DNA from 4 places in the Streptomyces sp. NBC_00690 genome. Region 3 is predicted to be linked to each of the others. Evidence: riboswitches for the same ligand, from Rfam matches in the RefSeq annotation. Region 3 holds a riboswitch; each other region holds the start of a gene.
The links. Region 3 has a riboswitch for cobalamin ahead of OID54_RS05920 (DUF4430 domain-containing protein). Riboswitches for the same ligand answer to the same signal wherever they lie in the genome.

Region 1: it holds a riboswitch for cobalamin, as region 3 does, so the genes downstream of both, OID54_RS31715 (hypothetical protein) here and OID54_RS05920 (DUF4430 domain-containing protein) in region 3, are expected to answer to the same signal.
Region 2: it holds a riboswitch for cobalamin, as region 3 does, so the genes downstream of both, OID54_RS09710 (cobalamin biosynthesis protein) here and OID54_RS05920 (DUF4430 domain-containing protein) in region 3, are expected to answer to the same signal.
Region 4: it holds a riboswitch for cobalamin, as region 3 does, so the genes downstream of both, metE (5-methyltetrahydropteroyltriglutamate--homocysteine S-methyltransferase) here and OID54_RS05920 (DUF4430 domain-containing protein) in region 3, are expected to answer to the same signal.

Annotation. Positions count from the first base shown of each region.
Region 1 covers NZ_CP109009.1:7,276,003-7,279,205, forward strand. The annotation lists gene OID54_RS31710 (ABC transporter substrate-binding protein) at 1-875, opposite strand, end outside; gene OID54_RS31715 (hypothetical protein) at 932-1,321, opposite strand; cobalamin riboswitch at 1,362-1,564, opposite strand; gene OID54_RS31720 (hypothetical protein) at 1,824-1,961, opposite strand; gene OID54_RS31725 (hypothetical protein) at 2,001-2,300, opposite strand; gene OID54_RS31730 (YciI family protein) at 2,297-2,845, opposite strand.
Region 2 covers NZ_CP109009.1:2,189,586-2,192,788, forward strand. The annotation lists gene OID54_RS09700 (inorganic phosphate transporter) at 1-976, shown strand, start outside; gene OID54_RS09705 (hypothetical protein) at 989-1,213, shown strand; cobalamin riboswitch at 1,370-1,511, shown strand; gene OID54_RS09710 (cobalamin biosynthesis protein) at 1,695-2,669, shown strand; gene OID54_RS09715 (cobyric acid synthase) at 2,669-3,203, shown strand, end outside.
Region 3 covers NZ_CP109009.1:1,337,955-1,341,157, forward strand. The annotation lists gene OID54_RS05910 (MerR family transcriptional regulator) at 1-304, opposite strand, end outside; gene OID54_RS05915 (NAD(P)-dependent oxidoreductase) at 364-1,272, shown strand; gene OID54_RS05920 (DUF4430 domain-containing protein) at 1,443-1,937, opposite strand; cobalamin riboswitch at 2,072-2,220, opposite strand; gene OID54_RS05925 (M20 family metallopeptidase) at 2,451-3,203, shown strand, end outside.
Region 4 covers NZ_CP109009.1:230,335-233,537, reverse strand. The annotation lists gene OID54_RS01130 (hypothetical protein) at 1-432, opposite strand, end outside; cobalamin riboswitch at 1,023-1,247, shown strand; gene metE (5-methyltetrahydropteroyltriglutamate--homocysteine S-methyltransferase) at 1,436-3,203, shown strand, end outside.

The DNA.
Region 1 (3,203 bases), 5.9 Mb from region 3:
ATGGCGGGCACGTCCTGGAGCGCCGGGTGCGACAACAGGAACTTCTTCTTGGCCGCGAGGGGTTGGTCCCCGTAGTCATAGATCACGACGACCTCGGGGGCCCGTTCGGCGACCTGCTCGAACGAGACATCACCGAACTGCTTGTCCAGATCGGCGAAGATGTTCGTCCCGCCCGCCTCTTTGATCATCTCGTTGCCGACGCCCGCGCCGCCCGCGGTGAACGCCGTCTTGTCCCCGCTGTCGTACACGAACACCTTGAGCGCATCGACGCCGCCGAGTTTCTTGTCGACCGCACCGAGCGCCGCCTCGGCCTTCTTCACCTCGCGTTCCGCACGCTCCGGAACCCCGAATATCTTCCCGATGCCGCGTAGTTCCTCGCCGATCATCGCCATCGTCACCGGTCCCGTCGGGCACTCCTCCACATTCAGATAGGAGTCGATGCCCGCTTTGGCGAGAGCGGCCCGGCTGCGGCCCTCCTTCTCGTCGAAGGTGCTCGCGAACCCGGCGTAGGCGAAGTCCGGTTCGGCGTTGAGCAGCACCTCGAAGGACGGGTACTCCTTCGAGAGCACTTTGATCCCCCCGTAGGCGTCCTGGTACTCGGGGAGGATCTTGTCGTCGAGATAGGCGGTGCCCGCCATCGACTTCTCCAGACCGAGCGCGAGCAGCACTTCGGTGGCGTGCTGGTTCAGCGTCACCGCGCGCCGCGGCGGACGCTCGTACGTCGTCTTCACCCCGCAGTTGGTCACGGTGACGGGGAAGCCCTCAGGCGAGGATCCCGAGGCGGCGGGATCGTCCCGGTCGGTCGATGTGCCACCACCACAGCCCGCCACCAGGAAAGCGGCAGCGGCCAGCAGGGACAGGGAGCGTTTCGCCATGATGTGGTCGGTCCTCTCACCGCGGACGCCCGTGCGCCGCGGTCGGTTGGAAGGGTTCAGCGAGGGTCGCCGGACGACGCGTCACGGACCCGCCGTGGCGGGGTGAAGGCGTACAGGCCGAGGATCTCCGGCAGCGGGGCCTCTCCGGGGCCGCCCGCGCGTACCCAGTCGACGATGTCGTCGGTTGCGGCGGGGTCGTTGACGAGGCCGAGCCAGACAGGTCGGGCACCGGCGGCGCGTCCCGCAGCCGAGGGCTGGACGACGACCACATTCGCCTGGTCGCAGACGTCCAGACACTCGGAGATCCGTACCGGTAGGTCCCGGCTCAGCGCGGCGACCTGCGCTGCGTGATCGATACCGGTCACTTTCGCGCTGCCGCAGCAGCAGTCCCGGCACACGACGACCCGGCACGGCACCGGAGCCCCGGAACGTTGCCCTTCGGGCATCCCGACTCACCCTCCCCTCTGGGGAGATCCGCCCCAGCTCTGTCGAGGAGGCGACCGCGTGAGTCTCCTGGCTCTCGGGTCAAGGCTCGCCCCAGCCTTCCCACCCGCGTAGGGGCAGTGGTCTGTTTGGGGTTCGCTCGCCGATCACAGTGGCGGGACCGCACCGGATTCACACCGGTTTCCTCGATCCGCCGTCGCCTTTCGGCGTCATCATGACAGACCGCGCGGCCGGATCGTATGTCTGGGCCGCAGTTGAAGCGCAGGTCACACGGCGAAGACCGGGTCGAATGGTGCAATCCACCAACCCGAAGGTGGCCGGGGCGGCTGTCGGCCTTCCCGGTCAGAGCGGCGCGCGGATACCGGAACGCATCTGCGCGATGGCACCATCCCGCGCTTCCAGGCCGGGCGAGAGCTCTGCTGTGGGCCAACGCCATTCGCCGGGGAAGGGGTCCGCCGGAGCTCTGGGTCGGACCGCCATGGTTGCCCGGTGGGCTGGTGGTGATCAGCTCCGGGCCGCCACGGCTGCCCCGGCGGTGGCCAGGATGCGATGCAGGACGGGGACCGGGATCGCCGGATTGGTGACCGCCGCGCATGCCGTGTCGCGGTCGTGCAGCAGCCCGGCGAGGACGCGGGCCGTCACCCGAGGCCCGTCCGTGCTGGGCTCTTCCGCCAGGAGCACCTACCCGTCGAGGGAGAGCGCCACGAACCAGGGGTCGCCGGTCAGCCCCGGCACACCGCCCCCGGTGTAGCGCGTGGTCCACGAGGAGTCGTTGCCGCCGATCCGATGTCCGAGGACTGCCACCAGGAACTCGCCGTCAGCATCTGCAAGGCGGCGCCACCACGTGGTGTCGAGCGCTTTCCCGACCGCACCGTCCGGCGCCGCGATCCCTCGCGCGATCCGCCAGCCGGCCTCCGGCGGCAAAAGATTGCCCGGGCGGACGTCCTCGACGACCGTGAGCCCGGTGCCTGCGTGACTCATCGACGCCCGCCGAACTCCCAGGCGTGGACCTCAATGTCCGCGTACCGGTCCGCAGTCAGGGTGGCGCGTGCCGTATCCGGATCTGGGGCGCTGAGCAGCACCGCCGTACCCAGCCAGGTGTCGCCGTCGTCGGACAGCAGCGGCCCGTACGCGATCAGCTCGTCCTGTTCGGTCGGCAGGGCGAGGTCTGCGGCCAGGCCCTCGCCGAGGCCCAGCACCAGGTACCGATTGCCACCGCTTTGGCCACCGGGAAAATCCCACATGGTGCGCCCCAGCACATTGCGCCACCGGCGCAGTAGCACGTCCCGGTACACACCGGCCTGGTAGTTGGGTTCGTCGAAGGCGAACGCACGGGCAGCCGCGGGATCGGGCAGATCGACGATGTGCACGCTTCCCGTGGGCGTTTCATCATCATCGGCGAAGGTCGGACCGCGAGCGATCAGATCCTTTGCGTACCGGTCCATGTAGGACCAGTGCTCCTCCAGCAATTCCTCGCGTAGCGCCAGGGAGTTCAGCCGGTCTCGGTGGTAGCAGAAGTACTCCATGACCACAGACCCTTCCTCACCAAGGGCGCTATCTCAACCCGCTTGGCCGCCGAAGAGCTCGCGTTCCAGAAGGCGCAGCTTCCGTCAAGCGGTGTAGCCACCTGGGCTGCCCGGTCTCAGGCAATTGGCCTGCGCTGCCCTGTAGTCGAGCGATGAGGACCCCGTCCGGCCGGGCTTGGTGCCGGGCGATGGCCGGAAGCCGCCGCGGTCTCCTGCCGTGCACAGGCGGGGGAGGGAGCTCGTCTGCCGTCGGCCGCGATCCTCACCCGGGGACCGGAAGTGCTGTTGGGGCGCCTTCACTTGGAGCCCAGGACCGTCTGGGGGTGGGGCGGAGGGGTCGGACAGTGGGTTACACGAG
Region 2 (3,203 bases), 850 kb from region 3:
GCTCATCGGTCTGCCGTCCAGCTCCTCGCACGCCCTCATGGGCGGTCTGATCGGTGCGACCATCGCGTCGGTCGGTGTCAGCGGAGTCAACGGCGGCACCGTGGTCACCAAGGTGCTCATCCCTGCGATCGCAGCCCCGCTGGTCGCCGGTTTCGCCGCCTACCTCGCGTCCCGGCTGACGTACCGCCTCGGCCGGAACACCGACCCGAAGTCCACCGCCAAGGGCTACCGCGCCGGCCAGATAGCCTCGGCCGGCCTCGTGTCCCTGGCCCACGGCACCAATGACGCCCAGAAGACCATGGGTGTCATCACCCTCGCGCTCGTCGCCGGTGGAGTGCTCGTCCCCGGCTCCAACCCCCCCATGTGGGTCATCGCCTCCGCGGGCATCGCCATCGCCCTCGGCACCTACCTCGGTGGCTGGCGCATCATCCGCACCATGGGCAAGGGCCTGACCGACCTCCAGCCGCAGCAGGGCTTCGCCGCCCAGACCAGTGCGGCCAGCGTCATCCTCGCCTCGTCGAACCTCGGCTTCTCCCTCTCCACCACCCACTCGTGCTCCGGCGCGGTGATGGGTGCCGGTCTGGGCCGCAAGGGCGGGGTGGTCCGCTGGTCGACCGCCACCCGGATGTTCGTGGCCTGGGGTCTGACCCTGCCGGCCGCCGGTCTGGTGGCCGCCGGTTCCGAGTACGTGACCAAGCAGGGCGACTGGGGCGTGGCGGTGGTCGCCACCTTCCTGGTCGCCTCGTCCGCCGCCATCTGGTTCATCTCCCGCCGCCAGGTCGTCGACCACACCAACGTCAACGACACGTCCGAGGAAGGCGAGCCCGCGGGCGTGGTCACCACGGCCATCGCGGCCGTCACCCCGCCGCCTGCCGGCACGGCGATGAACAACTCCCTGGACGACCTCAAGACGACCATCCCGGCCCGCAATGCCGCGACCCCCGAAGCCGGCCCCGCCAGCCCGGCCGCGGTGTAAGGACTGAAGACCATGAAAATCGACTGGGTAGCCCTCGGCTCCGTCTTCGGCGTGAGTCTCGTCGCCACCATTGCGCTGGTGGGCCTGTTCACCCTGGGCATCATCGGTCTGAGCAAGCAGGGGGCTGCGACCGCCTCCGGCACCGGCTCGGTTGCCCTTCCCCGGATAGGCGCCTACACCTGCTTCGCCCTCTGCACCGCGGCCATCAGCTACGGGATCTATCTGATCGTCACCTGAGGCCGCACCTCACCGCACAGCAGTCGTTTCACAGCCGGGCCGTCGATCTCTCGGGATCTGCGGTCCGGCTTCTGCGTGCCCTGAGGGTCCCTCGGGAAGCAGGGGCGATGTGTGGCTCGGCACACTGCACCGTCGCAGGTCAACGGCAGGTTGACGGCTGTTCTCGGGGCGTGGTGGACTGCCGGGGCCAACAACGACAGCAGCAGAGGAAGCCGGTGCGAATCCGGCGCGGTCCCGCCACTGTGACCGGGGAGATCCTCCCCGGGAGCCAGGAACTCTCGCGTCGATCACGTCGAACCAGGGCGCGGACACCCTGAGTGAGGACATATCGCCATGCCCGGCTACGGTCCAGCCCCTGCCCTGATCGACGGCACCCACTTGCTGCGCGGTGCACCCCCGGCGACCGCGGCCCGGCAGGGAGCACGGATGTCCCATGGGCCGGCACCAAGGGCCCTCCGAGGCGGAACACCGGTCTGAACCCATGCGTACCGATCGTGTCTTCGCGTACGGGGCGGCTGCCGGACTCCTGGCTGATCTACTGCTCGGCGACCCGCGCCGAGGGCATCCCGTCGCCCTCTTCGGACGGGCCGCCGGCGCCGTCGAGAAGGCCCTGTGGCGTGACCACCGCGGCTGGGGAGCCCTGTACACGACGCTCTGCGTCGGTGGGGCCACCGCGACCGCCGCCCTGGCGTCCCATGCCACCCGTCGCAGTCCGCTGCTCCGCATCGCACTGACCGCGACCGCCACCTGGACCGTGGTCGGAGGGACATCACTGGGCCGGGAAGCGCGTGCCGTCGGTGCCGCGCTCGCGGCCGGTGACATCGAGCGGGCCCGGGCCCGGCTGCCACATCTGTGCGGACGTGACCCCCAGTACCTGGACGAGCAGCAGATCGCCCGGGCGGTCGTCGAGTCCGTCGCCGAGAACACCTCGGACGCGGTCGTGGGGGCCCTGGTGTGGGGCGCGGTCGCGGGCGTGCCCGGACTGGTCGCGTTCCGCGCGGTGAACACCCTGGACGCGATGGTGGGGCACCGGTCGCCCCGGCACCGACGGTTCGGCTGGGCCTCGGCCCGGCTCGACGATGTCGCCGGCTGGCCCGGAGCACGGCTGACGGCCGCTCTCGCCGCTGTCACGGGCGAGAGCGCCCCCCGGGCGCTCGCGGCCTGGCGGGCCGACGCCCATCGGCACCCCAGCCCCAACGCGGGACCCGTAGAAGCCGCGTTCGCCGGTGCGCTGGGAGTACAACTCGGCGGAACGCTCTCCTACGCCGGACGGATCGAGCACCGACCGGTCCTGCACTCGGCGGGCCGGCAGGTGGAGTTGGCCGACATCGAGCGTGCGGTACGGCTGTCACGACGGGTCGGAGTGTTGGCGCTCGGTGTGGGCGTGATGGCGCACTCGCTGTTCCAACGGGCGGCGACACCGCGGCGCGGGCGACGAGAAGACGGGGAGACCTGATGACGAGCCGAGGGCGCGGCGGTGGCCTGCTGATCGCCGGCACCACGTCGGACGCGGGCAAGAGTGTGGTCACGGCGGGCATCTGCCGCTGGCTGGTGCGGCAGGGGGTGAAGGTCGCTCCGTTCAAGGGCCAGAACATGTCCCTGAACTCCTTCGTCACCCGACAGGGCGCGGAGATCGGCCGGGCCCAAGCGATGCAGGCGCAGGCCGCCCGCGTCGAGCCCAGCGCACTGATGAACCCGGTGCTCCTCAAACCCGGCAGCGACCGGTCCAGCCAGGTCGTGCTGATGGGCAGACCGGTCGGTGAGATGAGCGCCCGCGGCTACCACGGCGGCCGACAGCAGACCCTGCTGGCCACCGTCGTGGAGTGCCTGGAGGAGTTGCGGGCCACCCATGACGCCGTGATCTGCGAGGGGGCGGGAAGCCCCGCGGAGATCAACCTACGGCGGACCGACATCGTCAATATGGGTGTCGCCCGGGCGGCTGGGCTGCCGGTGCTGGTCGTGGGCGACATCGACCGCGGCGGGGTGTTCG
Region 3 (3,203 bases):
GCAGGCCGGCCACGGCCTCGTCGATGCGTTCACGCTCCCGGTTCAGGTCGGGCAGCATGCCGGAACAGGCCGGTGCCAGGGTCTGCCCGTCGTCGACCATGCAGGGCATCAGTTCGGCGATCGTCGCGGTGTTGAGACCGGCGCCGAGCAGCATGCGGATGCCCCGGACGGTGGCCACGTCCTCTTCCGTGAACTCGCGATATCCGCTGGGCCGCCGCGACGGCTTGAGCAGCCCCTGCTCCTCGTAGTAGCGCACCAGGCGCTGGCTGACCCCGGTCCGCCGGGAGAACTCCCCCATGCGCATGTGATGACCACCACGTTCAGTTGACTCTCACATCGATGTGAGACAGCAGTCTATTCCGCATGACGAATCAGCAATCAACAAGCCCTCAGCACGCACCCGTTACCGTCCTCGGCCTCGGCCCGATGGGCCTGGCCCTTGCGGAGACACTGGGAGACCACGGCCACGCCACGACCGTCTGGAACCGCACCCCGGAGAAAGCCGACAGCCTCGTCGCCAAGGGCGCCCGCCGCGCGAGGACCGTCGCCGATGCAGTGTCCGCGAGCCCTGTCACGATCCTGTGTCTCAAGGACTACACAACCATGTACGCGGTTCTCGAATCGGCTGATGATGCCTTGGAGGGGCGCGTACTGGTGAACCTCAACTCCGGTACCCCCAACGAGGCGCACGCAGCGGTCACCTGGGCAACCTCGCGAGGTGCCGCCTACCTGGACGGCGCGATCATGGTGCCACCGCCGCTCGTCGGACACCCCGAGTCCGTCTTCCTCTACAGCGGTCCACAGGATGTCTTCGACGAGCATCGGGCGACGCTGGCGAGCATGGGCAACCCTCGATACCTCGGCTCCGACCCCAGCTTGGCAGTGCTCTACAACGCTGCACTGCTCGACCTGATGTACGCGACCATCAACGGCTTTCTGCACGCCACGGCGCTGGTCGGATCGGCGAACGTCTCAGCGGCCACCTTCGCCGATCTCGCACTCAACTGGTTCATGCCCTCGGTGGTGGACTCAACTCTTACCGAGCAGGCTCCCGATCTGGACAAGGGCAACTACCCAGGCGACGTCGGCACCATGGAGATGAATCTCAATGCACTGGAGCACATCACCCGTACCTGTGTGGAGCAGGGCGTTCACTCCGACCAGCCGCGGCTGATGAAGGAGATCGCCGAGCAAGCGATCGCCGACGGCTACGGCGGCAAGAACTATCTGGCCGTGTTCGAAGTCTTCAAGAAGGCGACACAGGTTTCATGACCTCGTTCCGGGCGGTGCACGCAGATCGGTTGCTGCAACTGTCCCTGGGACAAGGGCCGATACCGCCCGTGTGATGCGGGGCGTCCGCTGTCATGCCGCCTCGACGTCGAGCCGGGTGAGGTCGACGTCGAGGCGCAGTACCCAACAGGGCGAACGTTGCCTGATGTGGCCTAGAAGGCGGTCCAGGTGAAGGCGACGTGGTCACCGGTCCTGATGCGGAACTGGCAGCCACCGACCGGTGTGGGTACGCCGTTCACCGATATGTTCCAGTACGCGGACGCCCCACCGCTGACTCCCTTGATGGTGTCCACGGAGAAGTCGTCGAAGGACGAGTACCAGGTGCCGTCCCAGGTGAAGTGGCGCTTGCGGGCCGCATCGTCGAGTGCTGCGGTCGGGGTGGGTACGGCGGTCGGGTACTGACCGCCGTTGGTGCCGTCACAGCGGTGAGTACCACCCGTCGCGGTGGTGACGTCGTGCCCCTTCGTTCTGATGAGGCCCTTGAAGAGGCGACCTTCCGGTCCTTGCACCGTGAGCTTCACGAAGACCGGCGCATTCGTGGGGACGGTGGTGGGCGCGGGCGTCGCATGGGCGAGAGGTGCGGCGGTGAGAGTGAGGCCGAGCACGGCGGTGAGGGTCGCAACGCGGAGGGCGAGCGTCTGGCGCACGAGGGTGCCTTTCCGATGGAGGCCAACCGCGCGACCCCCTGAGAACCGAGCAACGGCCCACGCACCGCCCCATGGACGGACGCTGCCGTGCACCGGACTCAGGGCTTCGCGCCGCAGACCATGGCGGTGGGAAGCAGTGCACGCGCGTCACGACGGGCGTTCCGGCTCACGGCAGCCCATTGCCGATCACGGTTGCAGGTCAGCGCCGGAATCACACCGGCTTTCCCCAGTCGTACGCGCATTGAGTTGTCACACCGGTGGGACCGGAGCCCACGCATCGTAGCCTGCTGTCGCCGTTCTTGGCATGATTCCCAACGAACTTACGCTTTACCGGAGTTCGACCCGATCGGGGGTGTCCATGAGCGAGTACCGCAGCTGTCGTGGCGGCCCACGAACCGCCCCGTCCGCCGCGCCGAAGGCCCGCATCGACGGCAGTGGGCCGGGGGCGCCAGATCGGGTCGACGGGCTCAGTCCTCCTGCATTCAACGAAGGGACCCCGTGGATCTCAACCGCATGCTGACCGAGTTGGAAGAGCTCGTCCTGTGCGAATCCTTCTCGGCCGACCATCAGGCCGTGGCCCGCAGTGCGACGACGGTCGCGGCGCAGGGCAGCCGATGGCTGGACACGGCTCCCGAAACCCTGGTGATCGGCGGGGTGACCCATCTGCGCTGGACCTTCGGCGTCCCCCGGGTGCTCCTGGTCGGGCACCACGACACCGTATGGCCGATCGGCTCGTTGTCCATCCATCCCTGGTCCGTCGAGGACGGCATCGCTCGTGGACCCGGTGTCTTCGATATGAAGGCGGGACTGGTGCAGATGTTCCACGCGGTGGGGAGTCTCGATTCCCTCGACGGCATCTGCATCCTGATCACGGGGGACGAGGAGGTCGGCTCCCGCACCTCGCGGGAGTTGATCCTGGAATCGGCGCAGGGGTGTGCGGCGGCCCTCGTCCTGGAGGCGTCCGCCGACGGCGGGGCGTTGAAGACCGTGCGCAAGGGCGTGTCCCGGTACGACATCGCCGTGCGGGGCAGAGCCGCGCACTCCGGTCTCCAGCCGGAGAAGGGAATCAATGCGGCGATCGAGGCCGCCCACCAGATCCTTGCACTCGCCGAACTGGACGCGCTGATGCGCGAGGGCCGACCGCACGGCCCGGAGGCCACCACCATCACCCCGACCCTCGTCTCCGCGGGCACCTCTGGCAACACGGTCCCCGATCTGGCCACGATCCGTGTCGACGTACGGGCCGCCAGCGCTGCGGCTCTGACG
Region 4 (3,203 bases), 1.1 Mb from region 3:
CGAGTAGTCGGGCCTCCTGCTCTTGTCCTCCGGCTTCAGCACTGTGGAGCCGTTGATCAGCGAAGGCGTGTGGGCAGTGATTTCCGGATTGAACTGCGCTTTGAGCGCTGCGTCGATCTGGGGCCAGGTGGTCAAACCGCCTCCGGAGGATGCCACTTGGTCGGCACTCGCCCGCAGGTCGAATGCCGCATACATCGCGGCGATCTTCAGCAGGCTGCCCGAGTAGTGCTCCTCCTGCTCTCGGAGGGCCGCCCAGGGATGATCGAGTGTGCCCTGGAATCCTGTGAGCGCAACAACGATCAGGGCCATATTGTTGACGTTGGGAGCCCCCGCGAGTGACAGCGTCTGTCGAGTGGCATTCAGGACGGACTGCATCGCCGGTTGGGCGGTCGATGCCAGCGGGTTCGCGTAGGCGCCGGTGAACAGAGACATATGAGTCCTCCCGTCTCGAACGAAGACGGGGCGCAAGGGAAGATCGTGCAGACGATGGAGACGCGATCGTTCCCACCACCATTGACTGGACAGGGAAGCCTCGCGGTGAGGGAGTTCAGTTCACTCGCGATGGAATCATCGCAACCTCCTGCGCCCATTTTCCCATAGGCGATGGTGATTCGCCTCTCGGACCTGGAGCCTGCGTCAATCGTTCCGGCCGCCACGCCAGGGGAAATCGGCGAGAGTTGATGAATCTGGGACAAGAAATCAGCTTGCCCAGCGCCCTCAGGATGTCGTCCAACAGTTCCGCCCCGCGCTGTCGAAGCGGGCGATCGATCTCGTCGCCGGCCTCCTCGCGATTCCAGGGCCAAGCGGTGGACTCGGTGAAGAGTTCATCCGACGGGACCCCTTCGGTTGGTCCATCCGGTCGACTTGTTGCTCGGGTGGCGGTGGCCATCGCGGGAAACCGCGGGGGAAGCGAGCTGGCGCACGGCTCCGGGCAGGTCGGGCCGTTTCCACCCTGCTCCATCCGTGTCTCATATCACCGTCCGGAATGTGGGCGCTACTGTCCGACGCCGACTGATCCCTCTAAGGTGGCGGGTGCAGCTGGTTCGCTCTGCCCTCCAGGTAGGCGCGTCGTAAGAGGGAACCCGGTGGGAATCCGGGACTGCCCCGCAGCGGTGAGTGGGAACGACCGCCGTCATACGCACTGGATCCGGGCAACGGTTCTGGGAAGCGACGGCCAATAGGTGCCCGCCGGGAGACCGGTAGGCGTGCCCACGAGTCCGAAGACCTGCCCGCTGTCCGCGTACGACCCACTCGTACGCGGTATCCCGGTGACCTCGTGGGCGGGTTGTGGGCACCCTCAGACATAGTCTGAGGGGAGTGCGTATCAGGTGGACCACCGCGCGCAGTGCGCACCTTTGGTCCGCCGGGTCTGTCACCCCTTCGCGTTCTCATCCCGTCCCGGGATTGCAGGAGACATCTCGCGAAGGAGAGTTCTGTGACAGCGCAGTCCGCAGCCGCGGCAGCACGAGCCACCGTGTACGGCTACCCCCGCCAGGGGCCCAATCGGGAACTGAAGAAGGCCATCGAGGGCTACTGGAAGGGCCGCGTCACCGCCGACGCCCTCCAGGAAACGGCGGCTGGTCTTCGTCGGGCGAACTGGCAGCAATTGTCCGACGCCGGCGTCCACGAAGTACCGACCGGCGACTTCTCCTACTACGACCATGTGCTGGACACCAGCGTCATGGTCGGTGCGGTCCCCGCCCGCCACCGGGACGCCGTCACGGCGGACCCACTCGACGGCTACTTCGCCATGGCACGCGGCACCCAGGACGTTGCACCACTGGAAATGACCAAGTGGTTCGACACCAACTACCACTACCTGGTCCCCGAACTCGGCCCCGACACCGTCTTCACGGCCGACTCCACCAAGCAGGTGGCCGAGCTGAAGGAAGCCCAGTCACTCGGCCTCAACGCCCGGCCGGTCCTCGTCGGACCCATCACCTACCTCCTCCTGGCCAAGCCCGCGCCCGGGGTCGCCACCGACTTCGAACCGCTGACCCTGCTGGATCGGCTGTTGCCCGTCTATGCGGAGGTCCTCGCCGACCTGCGTGCGGCCGGCGCGGAATGGGTGCAACTCGACGAACCCGCCCTCGTCCAGGACCGCACCCCGGCTGACCTGAACGCCGCCGCCCGCGCCTACCGTGATCTCGGCGCACTCACCGACCGGCCCAAGCTGCTGGTCGCCTCCTACTTCGACCGCCTCGGGCAGGCGCTCTCCGTCCTCGCCAAGGCGCCCGTCGACGGCCTCGCACTCGACTTCACCGAGCGGGCCGCAGGCAACCTCGACGACCTCGCCGCCGCCGGCGGACTCCGCGGCAAGCGCCTGGTCGCCGGAGTGGTCAACGGCCGCAACATCTGGATCAACGACTACGAGAAGTCCCTCGCCACCCTCGGCACCCTCCTCGGCCTCGCGGACCACGTCGACGTGGCAGCCTCCTGCTCCCTGCTCCACGTCCCGCTGGACGCCGACGCGGAAGGTGACATCGACCCACAGATCGTCCGCTGGCTCGCCTTCGCCCGACAGAAGACCACCGAGATCGTCACCCTCGCCAAGGGACTCGCCCAGGGCACCGACGCCATCACGGCCGAACTCGCCGCCAACCGGGCCGATCTCGCCTCCCGCACCAACTCCGCCCTCACCCACAGCCCCGCCGTCCGCGCCCGTACCGCCGCCATCACCGACACCGACGGCCGCCGCTCCCAGCCCTACGCCGAACGAACCATCGCGCAGCGCGCACACCTTCAGCTGCCCCTGCTGCCGACCACCACCATCGGATCGTTCCCCCAGACCAACGAACTGCGCACCGCCCGTGCCGATCTTCGCGCCGGGCGCATCGACACCGCCGGCTACGAAGAGCGCATCAAAGACGAGATCCGTGACGTCCTCGCCTTCCAGGAGAAGGCCGGCATCGACGTCCTCGTCCACGGCGAGGCCGAACGCAACGACATGGTCCAGTACTTCGCCGAGCAGCTCACCGGCTACCTCGCCACCCAACACGGCTGGGTCCAGTCCTACGGCACCCGCTACGTCCGGCCGCCCGTCCTGGCCGGAGACATCTCCCGCCCCGCACCGATGACGGTCCGCTGGACCTCCTACGCCCAGTCCCTGACCGAACGACCCGTCAAGGGAATGCTCACCGGCCCGGTCACCATGCTCGCCTGGTCCTTCGTCCGCGACGACCAACCCCTCGGCGACACCGCCC